DNA from 4 places in the Priestia sp. 53B2 genome. Region 3 is predicted to be linked to each of the others. Evidence: riboswitches for the same ligand, from Rfam matches in the RefSeq annotation. Region 3 holds a riboswitch; each other region holds the start of a gene.
The links. Region 3 has a riboswitch for S-adenosylmethionine ahead of mtnW (2,3-diketo-5-methylthiopentyl-1-phosphate enolase). Riboswitches for the same ligand answer to the same signal wherever they lie in the genome.
Positions count from the first base shown of each region.

Region 1 (4,914 bases), on a different contig from region 3:
AAAAGAAAAACTCTTCATAGAGGTTAATCTTCGCTTGCATTTTCTGCTCAGTATACTGATTGCGTTGTATTTCAATCCAAAAAGGAGACCCTTTAAAAATACAAAACAGATCCGGTTCAATCCCTCCTTTTCGTCCGGTGGGCTTATCTTCGACAATGACCTGTTTAGGTGTGCTATACGTACACATTTGTTTATAGACATCCAAGATAGAAAGGAAATGTAATATTTTTTGAGAGTTCTTTTTAATTTTGGCATCTACAGGTAAGTAGACCGTAGGAGAATACTGCTGGGTGCGTTCAATGAGTCCTAACCGATATAAACGTACCATCACACTATTACACGCATTTACGGGCGATTTAAGCTGTTTAAAGAACAGGTCAACTAATGAGTCTCGATCCACGGCTCTAAATTGATTGATAAACGCTATGATGTCTTTATCACGTTGAGATAAATGGAAACTCATCGCTGCTCCTCCTTCTCTAATAAACCAAAGATGGATTGTGATGTAACTTCGAGTTCTGGTTCGGGATCTTTCACAAGCGTTTTATAAGAAGAGAGTATTTCCTTACAAGCACCTTCATCTAAGAAAAAGGCTTGAAACTCTTTGACCTCATCAATCTTAATTTTCATGCGCCCCCTGGCTGCAGCATCGATTTCTTCGGCACCGATGACTCCGGCAACTTTCGCATTTATCGCATCGGCCTGTCTTCCAGAGATCCGAACCCGTAAGTTTGCTTTGAGTGCTGAATTCAATAAATCAGCATCAGGACGCTGCATGGCAATAATCGTATGAACACCTAGAGCACGGCCTTGGCTGGCAAACTGTTGAATCATCTCCACAAGATCCGTCTCTCTCTTCACTATGGACATTTCATCAATTACCACAACGATACGAGGCAGCTTAAATGGAAGCCTGCTTATATGTGTTACGCCATGCTCTAACAATAAATCGCCTCTTCTGTACATTTCAGCTCGTAATAAGGCAAAAGGTTTTCTCATGTCCTTTGCCTCAAAACAAAGCGCATCCACATGTTCAATGCCATGAAAAAGCCCTAAATCAGCTCGTTTCAAATCTACTAACACCAAACGCAAGTCTTCAGGAGAGGCATATTTCACCCATGTTGTGAGGATGACCCGCATCAGACTGCTTTTTCCAGCTCCAATTTCGCCAGAAATCAGTAAGGTTTCCAAATCCGCAAAATCCCATGAAACGGGGTTTCCATAAATATCTTGACCAATGCATACAGGAAGCTCCATTTTCTCAATATGAGGATGAACGACTTCATACCTATAATTGAGCATCTTAGGTAAGTTTTTGTGATGAACGGTAATGCTAAAATTCTTTAAGCTGCCATTTATCTCAATGTTGCTGCCTAATACTTGTCGTAAGGCCCATTTTTTTTTGTGTAAAAGCTCAGGATCAATGCCATTCAATAAAGAAAAAGCGTACCGAGTGTACGTATGATGGTGATCAATCTGATGAATTTTAGGAAAGAGATAAGAGGTTCGGTCTCCATGTTTCACCACGCGATAAATCTCTGCCGTACGAAACGCTTTAATCAATTGACCACGCAATTTTAGTTTCTCAAACATACACATTCCTCCTTAGAATATAAAAGTCGCAAAAAAGTAAATTAAGGCGCTATAGAAGGTGACAGGCAGGATAAATCGCATGATTTTTCCAAACTGATCCACAAGATCAATAACACCCCATCTCTCTAATATTCGTTCGATGATGGCAATTCCTAAGATAATACCTCCTATGGTTAGAATAGTGGGGTCAAGCATGGCGAGTGGACTAAAAGGAACAAAGGAATAAGCCCTGAAAGGACGAGGTCTCGTAAGAGATGATTTGAGGATTAAAGGAAAGATCTTTCGAAAAGAAAACCTTTGTGTTTTTCTCATGTTGGTACCTTCTTTCATTCTTTTTAATTTTTTGCCTTTCAGGTATGAATTGTTTCGGCTCAACACATCCGGTCGCCCCCTTCGCCTCTTCGGCTCAGCTCCCTTACAGATTCCACGAAGGGCTTCACTAGGCGTATACAGCTTGTATTAACGCAGTAACGTTACTGAACTAGATACTGATTAAGTAGTGGAGTCGTAATTCTTTAGATACTATGTAACTACTGCAGTAAGCTTGCCTGTCCAAACAAAAAATAAAGAAGAACCCTTACTGCATTAGGTAATGAGTAAGTAATGGAATAAGAGGTGTGTTGTTTCTGATTTTTCAAAATTTTGTTGACAAGCTAAGAAAACAGGTGTAACCTTTTTTCTAGTTAATTAAATTTTAATTAAATTGAATATTCTTATCTCGAGAGGTGGAGGGACTGGCCCTTGGAAGCCTCGGCAACAGACTGTTAAAGTACTGTGCCAATTCCAGTAGCAATTTGCTTGAAGATAAGAAGAGCGCTCATAACGATTATTAACCTCTTCTTATTTGTAAGAAGAGGTTTTTTATTTTGAAAAGAAAGAAGGAAACAAAACCATGACAAAGACATTAGTGAAAGCTCCATTTAAAGCTGATCACGTAGGCAGCTTTTTAAGAACAGCTCCCCTTAAAGAAGCAAGAGAAGCGTATGCGAATGCAAGAATCAATAAGGCCGATTTAAAATCTATAGAGGACAAAGAAATTGAAAAACTTGTCCAGAAACAAATTGAGGTGGGGCTTAAATCCATCACTGATGGTGAATTTAGACGCTCATGGTGGCATTTGGACTTCTTATCAGGATTAGAAGGCGTAGAGGAGTTTGAGACAGAATATATTAGCCAATTCAAAGGCGCAAAAACAAAAAATAAAGCGATTAAGGTAGTAGGTAAAGTAGACTTCAATCAACATTATATGCTGGAACACTTCACGTTCTTAAAAAAAGCTGTCGAACAGTATGGTGATGGAAGCCAAGTTGCTAAATTCTCTATCCCAAGTCCAAATATGTTATTTACTCGAGTTCAAGAAGATACATATTACAAGGGGAACAGAGATCAATTTTATCATGATACTGTAGCTGCTTATCAAAAAGCCATTCAAGCTTTTTATGATGCAGGCTGCCGTTACCTACAATTAGATGATACTTCCTGGATTGATTTTGTCTCTGAAGAACGTATCAATGCGGTTGTTGAGAAGCTTGGTATGAACGTAAAGGACATTATTGATACGCGAGTAAGTTGCTTAAATGATGCTATTTCTAAAAAGCCTGAAGATATGCTCATTACTATGCATATTTGTCGCGGAAATTTTAGATCTACGTATATCACAAGTGGTGGATACGATACTATATCCGATGCAATCTTTGCTAACTTACATGTAGATGGGCTTTTCCTTGAATATGATGATAACCGTTCAGGAGATTTTGAACCATTAAAAAGCTTTACACGTAATAATCAAAGCGTTGTATTAGGATTAGTAACATCTAAGTTTCCTACATTAGAAGATGCTGAGATTATTAAGCGAAGAATTAAAGAAGCAAGCGAATATATTCCTCTAGAAAACTTGTCGCTGAGTCCTCAATGTGGCTTTGCAAGTACAGAAGAAGGAAATGTGTTAACAGAAGAGGAACAATGGAATAAAATTAGTCACATAATTAAAATTGCTCAAGATGTCTGGGGAGTTAACTAAAAAGGGAGATTTGTTTCTTAATTTTATATAAGCAGCATTCTAGATGTGTTGAAATACGATAAACAGGCGAATCTTATAAACGGAAAAAGGAAGAATGGATATCCATTCTTCCTATATCACACGTTCTAATTCGATACGCTCACATTGAAAAACTTGTTCCTCTATTAGGTACAAGATCTTCTTAATAACCCATTACTGAATATAATTAGATAAATAATAAGAGAGTTTTCTTCTGGTTTAAGTGCTGCAAGACACTAATAAGGTGATTCACGTCATCTTGAGAAATGGGTAAAAGTTGTACTAGAGTATTTTTAATATCTGTTAATATACATAAGTCATGTAATTCATGATCAGTGAAGATAGTTTGAAGGGGGTTCAATCTGAATAGTAATGGGAGATTGTCATATAGGTCAGTTCCACACTTAACAAAAAAAAGTTGTCGCCATAATGGTCCATATTGTGTAATCATCTCGTGTTCGATGATACTTACTATTGTTATTTCAATTTCAAATAGCAACATATAAGGCTTAAATATGAGCTCTTTTTCCATGTGCATTCCTCCTTTTATAGGACTTCTAAAATAAGTTAAATTATAGTTGTCCTGCGGTTCACTGTGCCTGCCTAGGTATACATCAAATGCATAAATGCGTTTCTTGCTACTTTTCCATCACCACTACCCCTCTCTCTCTATTTGACCATCGTTGATTCCTTATCATCTATTAGTGCAATCATTTGAGAAAGGCAAACAACTCTTTGTTCTGAGTTTCGGTCTCAATATAAAAAAAAGCTAAGAATGACTGTTTGAAACTAATGTTTCTGTATCTTAGAGATAAAAAGATAAGGTCATTTTAAAATGTCAATCTACTAAAATTCCTAAAATAGTACATTTCATTACTATTTACCTCCATTTTACTACTAATTCTCATATATAACATGACTTTTTACACCTTTATAAGTAAAAATATTCAATCTATTTTATATTAACGTATGGTTTCGTGTAGTAAAATTAATTTTGCTATAAAAGAACACTACATATGAAAATACATTTATAAAAGGGGATAAAACAATGAAAAGTCGTGTTATCAAGATTGTTTCTTCGCTAGCTATAGGAATAGGAATTTCTGCAGCTCCAGCTTCCTCATACGCTGCAACGCCTAAAACCATGAAAGTACATTACATTGATGTTGGTCAAGGAGATAGTATCTATATTAAAGCTCCCAATGGTGAGGACATTGTTATTGATGGTGGAAACAAAGGTAAAGGAAATGCAGTTGTAAGTTATTTAAAGAAACAAAAAGTCG
Region 1 covers NZ_JBLZXA010000038.1:138,730-143,643, reverse strand. The annotation lists gene ACN6NE_RS29810 (hypothetical protein) at 1-463, opposite strand, end outside; gene ACN6NE_RS29805 (FtsK/SpoIIIE domain-containing protein) at 460-1,593, opposite strand; gene ACN6NE_RS29800 (hypothetical protein) at 1,606-1,971, opposite strand; SAM riboswitch class I at 2,304-2,404, shown strand; gene ACN6NE_RS29795 (5-methyltetrahydropteroyltriglutamate--homocysteine S-methyltransferase) at 2,486-3,613, shown strand; gene ACN6NE_RS29790 (hypothetical protein) at 3,819-4,163, opposite strand; gene ACN6NE_RS29785 (ComEC/Rec2 family competence protein) at 4,680-4,914, shown strand, end outside.
Region 1: it holds a riboswitch for S-adenosylmethionine, as region 3 does, so the genes downstream of both, ACN6NE_RS29795 (5-methyltetrahydropteroyltriglutamate--homocysteine S-methyltransferase) here and mtnW (2,3-diketo-5-methylthiopentyl-1-phosphate enolase) in region 3, are expected to answer to the same signal.

Region 2 (4,914 bases), on a different contig from region 3:
TAAAGAAATTTCCATATTAATTTACATCGTTTTAGTACTGCCTACACAATTAAAGATTAAACTGAATAATAAAGACGTATTTATTGAAAAGGGAGCGACTCTATGAAAGCCAAGTTAATTCAGTATGTATATGATGCCGAATGCCGATTATTCAAAAGCGTAAACCAACATTTTGATCGAAAGCACTTAAATAGATTTTTACGTTTACTAACTCACGCTGGCGGAGCCACGTTTACCATTGTGATAGCGTGCTTGCTGCTATTTCTGCATCCTTCATCCGTCGCTTACGCTTGTGCGTTTTCTCTAGCCGTTAGTCATCTTCCTGTCGCCATTGCTAAAAAACTATATCCGAGAAAACGACCTTATATTCAATTAAAATATACAAAAGTATTAGAAAATCCATTAAAAGATCATTCATTTCCATCTGGGCATACAACAGCTATTTTTTCGCTGGTTACCCCTCTTATGATTGTTTATCCAGCCTTCACTGCCGTTCTTTTGCCTCTTGCAGTAACGGTAGGAATTTCAAGAATTTATCTCGGTCTGCACTATCCGACGGATGTCATGGTAGGCCTGATACTGGGCATCTTTTCAGGTGCTGTGTCACTGAACATATTTTTAACTTAATTGATAGGAGGAGTACTAATGAGAATTGCTTTATTTACGGATACATTTGCTCCAGAAGTTAACGGAGCTGCTAAAACACTTTATCAGTTTACCCAGTATGTCAAATCAAAGCAAATTCCCATCCAGGTATTTGCTCCTGAATTTGCTCATGATCAGTCATTTTCAACGTATGTTCACCGTTCGCCCAGCATGCCGTTTTTCCTTTATCCAAACAGCCGCTTTTCATTGCCAAACGTTCTAAAAATTAAAAAGCAGCTGCAGGAATTCAATCCTTCTATTATTCATTTGGCCACTCCTTTTACAATGGGGCTTTGCGGCTCCTATTACGGGAAAAGATTAGGTGTTCCTCTTGTCGGCTCTTATCATACCAATTTTGATGATTATTTATCTCACTATGAACTTGAAAAAATGCGTGTACCACTGCAAAAATATATGAAATGGTTTTATAAACCTGTACAAAAAATATTCGCTCCCTCTGAAGTGACCAAACAGCAGCTAGAAGAACAAGGGTTTCACAACGTATCTATTTGGTCGCGAGGAGTAAATCATAAATTATTTCATCCCCACTATGACCGCTTTGATATTCGTATTAAATATAATATTAAAAAGCCCTACATTTTAACGTATGTAGGAAGATTAGCTAAAGAAAAGAACGCTGATTTTTTAATAAAAATCGCACGATCTCTACCGGATCATATCCGCCATCAAATTCACTGGGTTATTGTGGGAGACGGCCCTTTAAAAGAACAAATGCAGCAGCAAGCATCTGAGCATATGACATTTACAGGCTTCCTTGAAGGTAAGCAACTTGCTCATATCTATTCATCATCTGATTTGTTTGTTTTTCCTTCAGAAACAGAAACCTTCGGAAATGTTGTACTGGAGTCTCTTGCTTCTGGAACTCCTGTAGTGGCAGCAAATGCAGGAGGAGTTAAACAGATGGTTCAGCACGGGCGAAACGGCTACCTTTGCAAACCTCACTCCTTAGAAGAATTCAGTTCGGCTATTACAGGTTTACTCGATGATTTGCACCAGCGGCTTCACTTTGGCCATGCAGCGAGACACTATGCTCTTACTCAATCATGGGACGCCATTTTTCAGCATTTGCTTTCAGAATATGAAGGTGTCGTAGAAAAATCTGCTGAAGGTATTCAATGGGCATAAAAAAAATCTCCGTTTTCACGGAGATTTTTTTATTATTTAGCTAAAGCTTGAGTTTTTAATACTTCCGCTTTGTCTGTGAACTCCCAAGGAAGCTCCACATCCGTACGACCAAAGTGGCCGTAAGCTGCTGTTTGCTTATAAATTGGGCGACGTAAATCAAGCATTTTAATGATGCCTGCTGGACGTAGGTCAAAGTTTTTGCGTACTACGTCTACTAGTACTTCTTCAGAAACTTTTCCTGTACCGAATGTATCAATTGAAATAGATACTGGTTGTGCAACACCAATTGCATATGCTAGTTGTACTTCACATTTATCAGCAAGATCAGCTGCTACAATATTTTTCGCAACATAACGAGCTGCATAAGCTGCTGAACGGTCTACTTTTGTTGCGTCCTTACCAGAGAATGCACCGCCGCCGTGACGAGCATATCCGCCGTAAGTATCAACGATAATTTTACGACCAGTTAAACCAGCATCTCCTTGAGGACCGCCGATTACGAAACGTCCTGTTGGGTTAATGAAATACTTTGTATTTTCATCAATTAACTCGTTTGGAACAACTGGATTAATAACATATTCTTTTAAGTTACGTTGAATTTGCTCTAACGTTACTTCTGGATGATGCTGAGTTGAAATAACAATTGTATCGATGCGAACAGGTTTGTTGTTTTCATCATATTCAACCGTTACTTGTGTTTTACCATCCGGGCGAAGGTAAGGAAGAATTTCTTCTTTACGTACTTCTGTTAGACGGCGAGCAAGTTTATGAGCTAATGAAATTGGAAGAGGCATTAATTCTTTTGTTTCGTTACATGCATAACCAAACATTAACCCTTGGTCTCCAGCTCCGATTGCTTCGATTTCTTCATCTGACATTTGACCTTCACGTGCTTCTAACGCTTGGTCTACACCAGCAGCGATATCAGCTGACTGCTCGTCGATAGATGTTAATACTGCACAAGTTTCAGCATCAAATCCGTATTTTGCACGAGTATAGCCAATTCCTTTAATTGTTTCACGAACTGTTTTAGGAATATCCACGTAAGTAGAAGTTGTAATTTCACCACTTACTAAAACTAAACCAGTTGTTACGCTTGTTTCACAAGCAACACGAGCATTTGGATCCTTTGCTAGGATAGCATCAAGAATTGAGTCAGAAATTTGGTCACAAATTTTATCGGGATGTCCCTCTGTAACAGATTCTGACGTGAACAGACGACGTTGTGTTGACATCAGTTTTCCTCCTTATAAATACGATACATTGTGATACGGTACTCATTCCCTTATTTTCATTACACGTTAAAAAATATAAAAAACCTTTCCTTGTATCGAGGAAAGGTATCAAATTCTACATAAGCCTTTCACTCTTATCGATCAAGGTTGTGCCCTTGCATCAGGTTAGCACCTTATCGTCTACACAAAAAAATGACGATGGTTGCTGGGTTTCATAGGGCCTGTCCCTCCACCAGCTCGGGATAAGAGAGTATCCGTTCAAGGACATATAATACATGAAAAAGCGCTTCACTGTCAACAACATTCAAATGGAAATCATCTCTTTATGTTTGAATCTGTTTTAATGTAACATACTCAAATTCCGAAATAGTACATCTTATTAAGAATCATCACTAAGTTTAGTTAATAAGACAGATCAAAATGAGGCTTTCACTTAAAACAGCTTCACTTTTTTCGCTCCTAGCACATATACATGTGTCTAAAATAGGTATAACGTACATTTTTTTATAATACACAAACATTTTTAGTTAAATAGTATAGAATAATTAAATAAATGTGTTATACTAATTATAAATTTCAAACATTAATGAATAAATAATAGCTAAAAAAGGAAGGTAGTGCACATGAGTACTGTTGATATGTCTATCGAATTAAATGGTTTGCTTCAATTAAAAACAACAAAACACCAATTATCTGTTCCACAACTTGTTGAAAAAATTCTAGCTCGACGCGAAGGAACGCTGACTTCTACAGGTGCTGTGTCAGTCGAAACCGGAAAATATACAGGTCGCTCTCCTTTAGATAAATTTATTGTAAGCGATGCTGTGTCTTCAAAAACGGTTGAATGGGGACCTGTCAATCAGCCAATTTCTGCTCAGCGATTCGATGCGCTATACAAAAAAGTCTTAACCCACTTAAAGAAGCAGGATGAACTTTTTGTTTTTAATGGATATGCTGGAGCTGATAAAAAGTATCAGTTACCAATTCAAGTAGTTAATGAATTTGCATGGCACAACCTATTCGCTCAGCAGTTATTCATTCGCCCTTCAGCCGAACAAAAAACAAATGATGATGTGAAGCCGTTTACAATTGTAGCAGCTCCAACGTTCAAAGCTGATCCTGAAACAGACGGGACGAATTCTGAAACCTTCATTATTCTTTCGTTAGAGCGACGCATCGTGCTAATTGGAGGAACTGAATACGCTGGTGAAATGAAAAAATCTATTTTCTCAGTGATGAACTTCTTGCTTCCTCAAAACAATATTCTATCCATGCACTGTTCTGCTAACGTAGGAGAAGAAGGTGACGTTGCATTATTCTTTGGTTTATCTGGAACGGGTAAAACAACGCTTTCTGCTGATGCAAACCGTCGTTTAATCGGAGATGACGAGCACGGTTGGTCAAGCTCTGGTGTATTTAATATTGAAGGAGGATGCTACGCGAAGTGCATTCAGCTTTCCGAAGAAAAAGAACCGCAAATTTTCAATGCAATTCGCTTCGGCGCCGTACTGGAAAATGTAGTGTTAAATCAAAATACGAAAGTAGCAGATTACAATGATAATAGTTTAACAGAGAATACTCGTGCCGCTTATTCAATTGACTCTATTGATAATACGGTATTGCCAAGCGTTGCTGGGCATCCTACAGCTATTGTCTTTTTAACTGCTGATGCCTTCGGCGTCTTGCCTCCAATCAGCAAGCTTACAAAAGAACAAGCGATGTACCATTTTCTGAGCGGATACACTAGTAAGTTAGCTGGAACAGAGCGCGGCGTAACATCGCCACAGGCTACTTTCTCTACATGCTTTGGTGAGCCTTTCTTACCTCTTGCTCCAACAACTTATGCAGAAATGCTAGGAAAGAAAATTGATGAACATAATGTAAATGT
Region 2 covers NZ_JBLZXA010000008.1:1,077,661-1,082,574, forward strand. The annotation lists gene ACN6NE_RS08890 (phosphatase PAP2 family protein) at 103-627, shown strand; gene ACN6NE_RS08895 (glycosyltransferase family 4 protein) at 646-1,791, shown strand; gene metK (methionine adenosyltransferase) at 1,824-3,026, opposite strand; SAM riboswitch class I at 3,158-3,275, opposite strand; gene pckA (phosphoenolpyruvate carboxykinase (ATP)) at 3,650-4,914, shown strand, end outside.
Region 2: it holds a riboswitch for S-adenosylmethionine, as region 3 does, so the genes downstream of both, metK (methionine adenosyltransferase) here and mtnW (2,3-diketo-5-methylthiopentyl-1-phosphate enolase) in region 3, are expected to answer to the same signal.

Region 3 (4,914 bases):
ATGCACCTTTGGCTTAATGCCTTTAAGTGACAGTAATTTGACATGGTAGCTAAATAGAAATTCATAGGCTTCTAGCGCTTTTTTTGTTTCAAATGCATTTTTCCCCCATACCGTAATCCCGTGGTTACGAATCAAAATTGCGCCTTGATCGCCTTTTATATGGTGAGAAAACTCTTCTGCTAGTGTCGGAATATCTGCGTAATTCGGAATAATCGGAACAGTAATTTCCGCATCTTCTTCCCAAATACCTAGCGCCTTAATAATTTCTTGACCTTTGAATGAAATAACGCCTTCATCTCCGTACAGTTCAGAGATCACGTTGTTGTCGATTGTATGTACATGAAGACTGCACCCAGCATTCGTTAAATCGTAAATCTTAACGTGTAAAAGCGTTTCAGCAGAAGGCTTTAAATGCGTGTCTTCTGCAGGCTTTCCGTATCGATCAACTAATAAAAAATCTTCATTTGTACGTTTTCTTTTGTCTTTTCCACTTGCTGATACAAAGAAAGTTGTCGGGTTTTGGTCCACTTTAATTGCTAAGTTTCCGCTTGTACCAAAGAACCAATCGCGCTCTGCCAACTCATCTTTTATATCCGCAAGCTCATGCAATCGTTGCTGAGCCATGATACTCATGCTTTCACCTCTTCTGTTAATTCTTGTAAATGATGAATCACATCATAAAAAGTAGAAAAAGGACGATACGGTAGAGATAGCTCTTCGCATTTTTTAATTAAAAAGTCACGTGCAATGACCGTATCAGCTAATTTGGCAGCCTGCAAATCCGTAATTGAATCGCCAATAACAACCGTATGATCTCTTTCATCTGCAAGATGGCGAATAATCGTTGGCTTACAGCAGCCGCAGTCATTTGTACACTGTTTATCACATGTATGAGGCCACGTAATGGAAATATGCTCACCGGAAAAATCAGATCCGTTGCAGTAGAGCATTTCCTCTGCAACTCGATTTCCCAAAAGTGGTTTTACAAAAAAGTCAATTCCTCCGCTTACAATATAAAGCGGAATATGGTGCTCTTTTGTATAGGCAATAAAATCATCAAATCCATCTCGAATAGCAGACGTCTCTAAAATATAAGAAATAATATCTTCCTTTAATTCCACGGGGAGCAAGGCAAACATTTGCCCTACTCCTTCTTGAATGGAAACGCGCTGTGCCAACACGTCGTCTTTAATACTTTCCCACTCCGGAGGAGCAAATTGTTTCATAATAGCAATAATGTTATCGCTATTTGTAATTGTTCCATCAAAGTCACAAAAGATTTTTAACGATGTCATGCTTTCACCTCTACTGTTCCCCATAGTTGCAAAGCTTTTTGCAACTCTTTTGATTCTTCAGCTTTTTCGGCTAATGTTTGATGAGAGAGTACTGCATCTATCGCCGCACGGAATGCTTTTCCTCCTCCGATAGCTCCGTCTGGATGACCGTGAACTCCGCCTCCTGCATTAATAATGCTGTCGATTCCAAAGTCCTTCACAAGCTGCGGTACCATTCCAGGATGAATTCCTGCTGAAGGAACCGGGAAAGATTGCTTATACTTGTATACAGGACGCGTTAATTCGTAGGCAATGCCTGTCGTATCTTCAAGAGAAAGCGCTACGCTTCCGTATGGTGATGGAAACAGTGAGAAATCTGCTCCGGCTAAACGCAATAGCTTTCCAAGCAGTAATGAATTTGAAAAACCGTAAAACTCTGATGGCGTAAGCGCTCCGCTAACAGCTGGGTGTGCCATAATCGGCAAGTTAATTTCATCATCTTCTCGAAGTCCCTGCAGTACGTCTAACCCGTAAGCAAATACGTTGAATAAAAGAGCATCGGCTCCTAGCTCAGCTGCTTTTCTCGCTTTTTCTTTTAATTCAAACGTTCGTCCCGTTAAATTAACAGCATACAGCGTGCGGTGTCCCGTTTTTTCGTATACTTCATTCAGTACTTTTTTTCCTTCTGTAACGCGAGCTTCAAAAGGTGTTCGTTCACTATCAAACAAAATCTCGTCGTCTTTAACCAAATCCACTCCGCCAAGCGCTTGCTCACGCAGCTGAGTTGTTAAGTACGTCATATCTCTTCCAATCACGCCTTTAAAAATACTCATCACAAGCGGACGGTCATAAACGCCTAGTTTCTCTCGGATACCTTCTATTCCAAAGCGCGGTCCTGGGAATTCAGCTAATAATTCATCAGGAAAATCCAAGTCTAATAATTTCACTTTTCCATCAAGCGATAGTTTTCCAAAAACCGTAACTAAAATAGCCGGTAAATCTCTTGAAAAGTTGGCAGTTGGATAAGCAATTTTGACAATAGCCTGCTTAATTTCTCCGCCTAAATAGCCGTTTACACGTTCGCAATCTTGAAGCTCAGTTACGGACACGACGCGCCCTTTATGCTTTTGAAGCTGCTGTTGATCTAAAAGCGGCAGATCTGTCCATGAGCCGACGGTTAGTCCTAAAGCGATTCCTTCCGCTTTTTTATGAAAATTTCCTTTATTATCATGTAGTAAGTAGCTTGCAACGATTTCGCTCATTATGCTAAAAACTCCCTTGCTGTTTAATATCGTTAATAAAAAAACCTCTTCTGTAATTAAGAAGAGGCTTTCGTTGCTCTTCTTATCTCTCAGCTGCTGCTGCAAGAATTAGCACCGTGCTTAACATGCGTTAAGTCGGTTGCCGGGCTTCATCGGGCTAGTCCCTCCACCTACTCTTAATAAGAAAGTTGCTATTTATTTAAATTGAATTCGTAGATTATATACTAAATAAAAAATACCGCTAGGATTTATCGGTTATTAATCTCGTTAACTTCTTACATATTAAGCCAACTCAAAAAGGATTGTCAATGCGTTTTTAAAATAAATTTAATTTTTTTATTCGAGATACAGCTTCTCTCATGCGCTCTTCATCCGTCAGCAGTCCTACGCGCACATAGCCTTCACCATATGTTCCAAAGCCTACTCCAGGCGCCACTACAACGTGGGCTTTTTCAAGAAGTAAATCTGAAAACTGTTCAGAAGTATATCCTTCAGGAACTTTTAGCCATGCAAAAAAGGAACCCGCTGGAGATGTAACATCCCAACCAATTTCTCGAAGCCCTTGAATAAAGGTATTGCGTCTAGATTCATAGCGCTTAACTAAATCATTCACACATTGTTGAGGTTCCAACAGAGCTGCGGCTGCTGCCTCTTGAACCGCCCCAAAGAGACTGACATACATATGATCTTGAAGAAGATTAATAGCTTCTACTACACTTTCATTTCCTACAGCAAATCCAACTCGCCATCCCGCCATGTTATACGTTTTAGAAAGAGTATAAATTTCAATTCCCGTCTCTTTTGCACCAGGAGTCTGTAAAAAGCTGATTGGCTTTTTACCATCAAATCCAATTGCTCCGTATGCAAAGTCGTGTACCACACAAATATCGTGCTTGGCAGCAAATGCCACGGTGTCTTCAAAAAATTCTGCCGTTGCCACTGCACCAGTAGGATTATTCGGATAGTTTAAAAACATGAGCTTTGCCTGTTCTTTAGCACTTTCACTTATCTCTTCGTATACGGGTAGAAAATGATTTTCAGCCGTGAGCGGCATCACTTCCATCTTGGCTTTTGCAAGCTCTACTCCAGACCAGTAATCAGGATATCCAGGATCCGGAACCAGCACCGTATCTCCAGGGTTTAATAAGCACTGCGGAATTTCAACAAGTCCACCCTTTCCGCCAAACAAAATAGCTACTTCTTTTTCAGGATCCACATCAACACCATATTCTCGCTTATAAAAAGTCGCAACGGCCTCTTTTAAAAACTTGTGCCCCCGAAATGGAGAATATTTATGATGCATAGGATTAGCACTTGCTTTTTGCAGTGTTTCTACAATATGTGAAGGAGTAGGCTGATCAGGATTTCCCTGCCCTAAGTTAATAACGTCGTGCCCTTGGGCCATTACTTTTCCTACCTTGCCTACAAGTGATGCAAAAAATTGTTTTGGTAAACTTTTTAATAGTTCCGATTGCTCAAATTGTTTCATCATCGCACACCTTCTCAAAAAATTCTTGAAATTCTAGTCACAAATAATATATTGTAATACTCAACTTGTAAAGTCATTTTTTTCAACTACTAAAAAAAGGACGGATGATAAAGTGAGTGTAAAAATTACGTGTTTGCAGCTTGATATTGCGTTTGGAAACCCAACTAAAAACCGAAAATATATCGAACAAAAAATGACGGAAGCCCTGAAAGAAAACCCTGATATCCTTGTACTTCCTGAGCTATGGGATACAGCTTATGATTTGACCCGGCTAGACGAAATTGCAGATGATGAAGGGCAGCAAGCCAAGCAATTAATCTCTCAGTTTGCTAAAACGAACGAAGTAAATATTGTGGCAGGTTCGATCGCGAAAAAAACAGAGCAAGGCGTCACAAATACGATGTATATTTTTGACCGAAAAGGTCGTGAAGTATCACAATACAGTAAACTGCACTTATTTAAATTAATGGATGAACACCTGTATTTAGAAGCAGGAACAGCAAAAAATCTTTTTACACTTGAACAGTCACTGTGCGCAGGAGTTATTTGTTACGATATTCGTTTCCCAGAATGGATTCGGGTTCATACTAGCAGCGGAGCAGAAGTCTTGTTTGTTGTCGCTCAGTGGCCGGCTCCAAGACTTGCTCACTGGAAAGCCCTGCTCATTAGCCGTGCAATCGAAAATCAATGCTATGTAATCGCGTGTAATCGTGTAGGCCAAGATCCTAATAACACATTTGCCGGACATTCCTTAGTCATCGATCCGTGGGGAGAAATAATCGCTGAAGCTGGCGATAGCGAAGAACTTTTAAGTGCTGACGTTAACCTGGAACTTGTAAAAGAAATTCGCAAACAAATTCCTGTCTTTACAGATCGCCGTACAGAATTT
Region 3 covers NZ_JBLZXA010000020.1:607,845-612,758, reverse strand. The annotation lists gene ACN6NE_RS17230 (methylthioribulose 1-phosphate dehydratase) at 1-633, opposite strand, end outside; gene ACN6NE_RS17225 (2-hydroxy-3-keto-5-methylthiopentenyl-1-phosphate phosphatase) at 630-1,295, opposite strand; gene mtnW (2,3-diketo-5-methylthiopentyl-1-phosphate enolase) at 1,292-2,536, opposite strand; SAM riboswitch class I at 2,616-2,722, opposite strand; gene ACN6NE_RS17215 (pyridoxal phosphate-dependent aminotransferase) at 2,853-4,025, opposite strand; gene ACN6NE_RS17210 (carbon-nitrogen family hydrolase) at 4,138-4,914, shown strand, end outside.

Region 4 (4,914 bases), on a different contig from region 3:
TTTCAAACAAAAAAGACTCTCCGTTTAAGAGAGCCTTCCGTCAGTCATATTGTTCATAATCAAATATCTTATTATACATTTTTTCAGCTTCTTCATACGTTGAATACACGGCATCATCTTCAGCTAACAAATGATAAGACTCATGTAGAAACAGCGCCTTTTCACCTTTGTTTTCAGGATGTTCAACAATTTCAGCTTGATTAATATTCGCAACGTTTGCCGTATGAGGATTTCGGTAAATAACAAATACCTGATCTCCCACTTGATATTCTTTTTTTTCCACGATCATCACCCTTTTCTTCTTTCTTTACTCGTATGATGTCCGCTTTTGCTCATTTTATCCGGTAAAAACACCTCATGGCATCATCAAGAATTCATACGCTTTTACGCTCAATAAACCGAAAAGGGAGCTCAATTTTCTGAGGAGCCTTGCTTCCCACTAATGTAAAAAGCGTTTCTCCCATTTCCTTAAGAGGAAGTTCGATCGTTGTGATTTGTAAATAAGAAGAAAGCGGATGATTATCAAAACCAATGATAGCTAAATCACCAGGAACTGAAATACCCGCTTGTTCGCACTGAGCTTTTATTCCGATAGCTACTTGATCGTTTGTTACTAAAAGCGCCTGAGGCCGATTTTTCATCTGCACTAATTTTTCCACCACTTTTTCACCATCTGTCACGTTCAAACAGCCTTGAAAAACCCATTCTGAATGATAAGGCTGATTTATTCTTTTTATATATTCTTTGTATGCTTGTTGCCGCTGCAAGCTATTTGTACCCGTCATTCTTCCAATACAGTAGCCAATATCCGTATATCCTTTTTCTTTTAAATACAGGAGCGCCTGCTTAAAAGCTGCATAATGATCAACGTATACGGAGCGAATAGAACGATTCTGTACGTTTTCGCACACGGCTATCGGCCCGTACTGCTGATAATATTCAATCGTGCTCCAGCTGCTTGCTCTAGAACAAATAATCACTCCATCAACTTGCTTTGTTTTTAGCATATGAAGCGCTTCTTCTTCTTTTTTTACATCATAGTTCGTCTGACAAATAACAAGCTGATACTGCTTTTCTAAAGCTTGAGATGCCACTCCTTCTAAAAGCAGGCTGAAATACGGATGATTAATAAAAGGCAAGACGACGGCAATCATATTTGTTTTCCCTTTTGATAAATGAACGGCATTAATGTTTTGTTCATAATTAAGTTCGTGAATAACCTGCTCTACCAGCCGGCGTTTTTCTTCTTTTACATACGGATGCTGATTTAGCACCCGGGATACAGTCGAAACAGATACACCAGCTTTTTTTGCGATATCTCGGATATTTGTCATGTTTTCACCTTTTTCTCTTGCGCTGAAACGCGTTTCATACTTTATTCTCATTATAAAGTGAAACAGCAATAAGCTAAACCCGTTACCATCGTGTTTTTATTCATTTACTTAAGGAGGTCATTTCATGGGTATTTTATTATTCATTTTATTATGCGGAATTGAAATTGGAGGAGCGGCTTATGCACTTAAACAAAATGAGACGCTTTGGAAGGAGTTAGATGAAGAAAAGCCGAATGATTTTTTCAAACAGTAAAAAACCCTTAAAAAGAACATTCTTTTTAAGGGTTTGATATTACGCAGCTTCTTTAGATGATTTTGACTTTTTATTTAAACGAGGAAATCCAATTACAATCGCAATGATCCCGCAAACCGCTGTTAACATTGGATAGAATGTAAATGGAATAATCTCAATCGGTGAAACTTTAGCAAATCCTGCTGCGAGAAGCATTTGTGCGCCGTAAGGGATAAGCCCTTGAACGCTGCATGAAAACAAGTCAAGCAGACTGGCTGATTTCCGATTATCAATTGAATACTTATCAGAGATTTCTTTTGCTAACGGACCTGCCGTAATAATTGAAATCGTGTTATTAGCCGTGGCCAAATTTGTTAAACTTACCAATCCGGCGATGCTGAATTCTCCACCTTTTTTTGTTTGAATACGTCGTGTTAATAAATTCAATAAGAACTGAATACCGCCGTTATAGCGAATAAGCTCAACCATTCCACCAATTAATAGAGATAAAATAATTAACTCCGACATTCCGCCAATACCTTCTGTCACAGTTTTGGCAAGAGAAGAAAGCGTGTAGCTTCCATCAGCCAATCCGATTACGCCGGCTAATACAATTCCTCCAGTTAAAATGCTTAATACGTTTGCACCAAATATGGCAGCCACTAGTACGCCGATATATGGCAAGATTTTAAACCAGCTGAAATCTTTGATTTCTACTGAAGACGTGTTGCCGATCGTCATGACAAGCAATAGAATCACCGTAACAATCGCTGCAGGAAGGACAATAAAAAAGTTTACTTTTAATTTATCTGACATATTTGTTTTTTGCGTACGAACTGCTGCAATGGTCGTATCAGAGATTATAGATAAATTATCTCCAAACATTGCACCACCAATAACGGCAGCAATTGCTAACGTAATGGATACATGCGCTTGCTCACTGATTCCTACAGCGATAGGCCCTAGCGCAGCGATTGTTCCCATTGACGTTCCCATCGAAATTGAAATGAATGCGCCAATAACGAAGATTCCGACTACCACTAAGCTTTGCGGAAGCACAGACAGCGCTAAGTTTACCGTTGAATCAACAGCTCCCATACCTTTAGCGACTTCTGAAAAAGCACCTGCTAAAATAAAAATAAGCACCATAATAATGATATCAGGATGCCCTGCTCCTTTAGCAAAACGTTCCACTTTTACATTAAGTGAATCTTTGCGATTCATAGCCAGCGCCACAATGGCTGCAATGATAATGGCTACTAAGACAGGCAGCTTATAAAAATCTCCCGTTATAATTCCTGATCCGACAAACAGGACTAAAAAGACGCCCAGCGGTAACAGCGCCCAGCCGTTTCCTTTTTGTTGTTCCATTCTTAACACCTCTTGTTTACGTAATAAAAAAAGACCTCTTCTTATTGATAAGAAGAGGTCTCTTATTTGTATCATAAGATTACCCTTCTCATCTTCCAAACGAAACATCGTCTGCTGGATTTGGCACCGCACTGCGTACAGCCAGTTGCCGAGACATCATAGGGCCAGTCCCTCCGTCTCTCTTGATAAGAAGTTTATAGTTGTTTTAAAAATAGTCTTTCACTACTGTAATCTCTTTTTATTTAATTGTCAAATGCTATTTTAGAAAAATATATAGTGCGAAAATTCTCACATCAATTAGCTACGTCTCGTTTCAAAAACGCTGCCCATGCCACGCCTATAAAGAAGACAAAATGCGCGACTAAGATGAAGATTGAAAATGGAATCGTCATGCCGTCAAACATCGTCTTCATTCCCTCCATATACTGCACAAAGTTCGTGTTGGCAAATAATAAAAATTTCCCCCACCATAAACCTAGCTCTGATACTAGTCCTGTTACAGCTTTCGCGCCGATACTTACGACAATAGCCAGACTGGAAGCAAGCGCGCTGTTTCTAAATAAAGACGACAGCATGAATGCGAACGTCATCATCATAAAAGTTTCCATATACGCACTGTCATACGTAAGCGTAATGTTTTTAAGCAGCTGCGCATCTCCTTCTAGACTGGTAAATCCAAAGAACAATGCTCCCCATACAAACGAAAAAAGCAAATAGCTCAGTAAGTAATACAAGCTAATTAAAATGAGCGTTATGTACTTGGACGTTAAAATCGTTGAACGTCTAGCCGGGCGAATTAACAGAAGTTTAATGGTACCTGCTTCAAACTCTTTTGCAACCATTGACCCTCCAACAGCAAGAGCAAAAAATTGAACAAGAATCAGCATACCTGAACTAAATGACAGAAAGTTCAAAATGTTGTCTTCTGTTCCTGCACTGTTTGCTACTTTTTTCATTAATAGAGCCATACAAAGAGTTAAAATACCGATTGTAATAAACGTGACTTTTGTACTTCTTTTGTGAAACCATTTCATATGTTCATTTTGAATTAGCTTAAGCATGGTGCTCTCCTTCCGTAACGGACATAAACGAATCTTCAAGCGTCTCATACACAGGGGTAATTCGGTAGACTAAAATATCGCTGTCCACTAATTTTCTATTTACAGCTGGAATTTGTTCTTTTACAATCGCCACGTCGATAATATGTGATCTCATCGTTACTTCAAATTCTTGTGATAAAAGATCCGCTGCTTTTTGCGCGTCAGATACCTCAAATTCTACGTACATTCCTTGGTCTTGACGATTTGGAGATAGATCTTGAATGGTTTTTAACTCACCGTCTTGAATAATGCCAACGCGGTCACATAATGCTTCTACCTCTTTTAATAAGTGGCTCGCGATTAAGATTGAAATTCCTTCTTCTGTACAAAGCGTTTGTAAATATATACGAAATTCTCTCATTCCCGCTGGGTCTAGACCATTTGTTGGTTCGTCTAGTAAAAGCAATGCAGGCTTATGTAAAATAGCTTGAGCTACTCCTAAACGCTGTCTCATCCCAAGAGAATACGTCTTCACTTTTGCATGAATGCTGTTTTCAAGCTTTACTAAAGCAATCACTTCATCCAAGCGTTCTGATGTGATCCCTTCATGCATATTCGCAAAATGTTTTAAATTTTGATAGCCCGTCAGATAATCATAAAACTCAGGATTTTCAATAATCGCTCCAATTGATTTCATAGCTGATGTAAACTGTTCTTTTAAAGGAAACCCATTGACGGTAATCGTTCCCTTTGTTTCTTTAATGAGTCCTACGACGGTACGAATTAGCGTTGTCTTTCCAGAACCATTTGGACCAAGCAATCCGAAAATCTCACCGCGCTCAACCGATAAGGATACATCATGCAAAATGGTTTTCTTCCCAATTACTTTACTGACATGATCTACTTGTAGCACTGTTTCTGTCATCATGTACATCCT
Region 4 covers NZ_JBLZXA010000027.1:390,930-395,843, reverse strand. The annotation lists gene ACN6NE_RS22530 (transcriptional regulator SplA domain-containing protein) at 41-289, opposite strand; gene ACN6NE_RS22525 (LacI family DNA-binding transcriptional regulator) at 375-1,334, opposite strand; gene ACN6NE_RS22520 (hypothetical protein) at 1,459-1,587, shown strand; gene ACN6NE_RS22515 (Na+/H+ antiporter NhaC family protein) at 1,627-2,937, opposite strand; SAM riboswitch class I at 3,023-3,129, opposite strand; gene ACN6NE_RS22510 (ABC transporter permease) at 3,231-3,998, opposite strand; gene ACN6NE_RS22505 (ABC transporter ATP-binding protein) at 3,991-4,902, opposite strand.
Region 4: it holds a riboswitch for S-adenosylmethionine, as region 3 does, so the genes downstream of both, ACN6NE_RS22515 (Na+/H+ antiporter NhaC family protein) here and mtnW (2,3-diketo-5-methylthiopentyl-1-phosphate enolase) in region 3, are expected to answer to the same signal.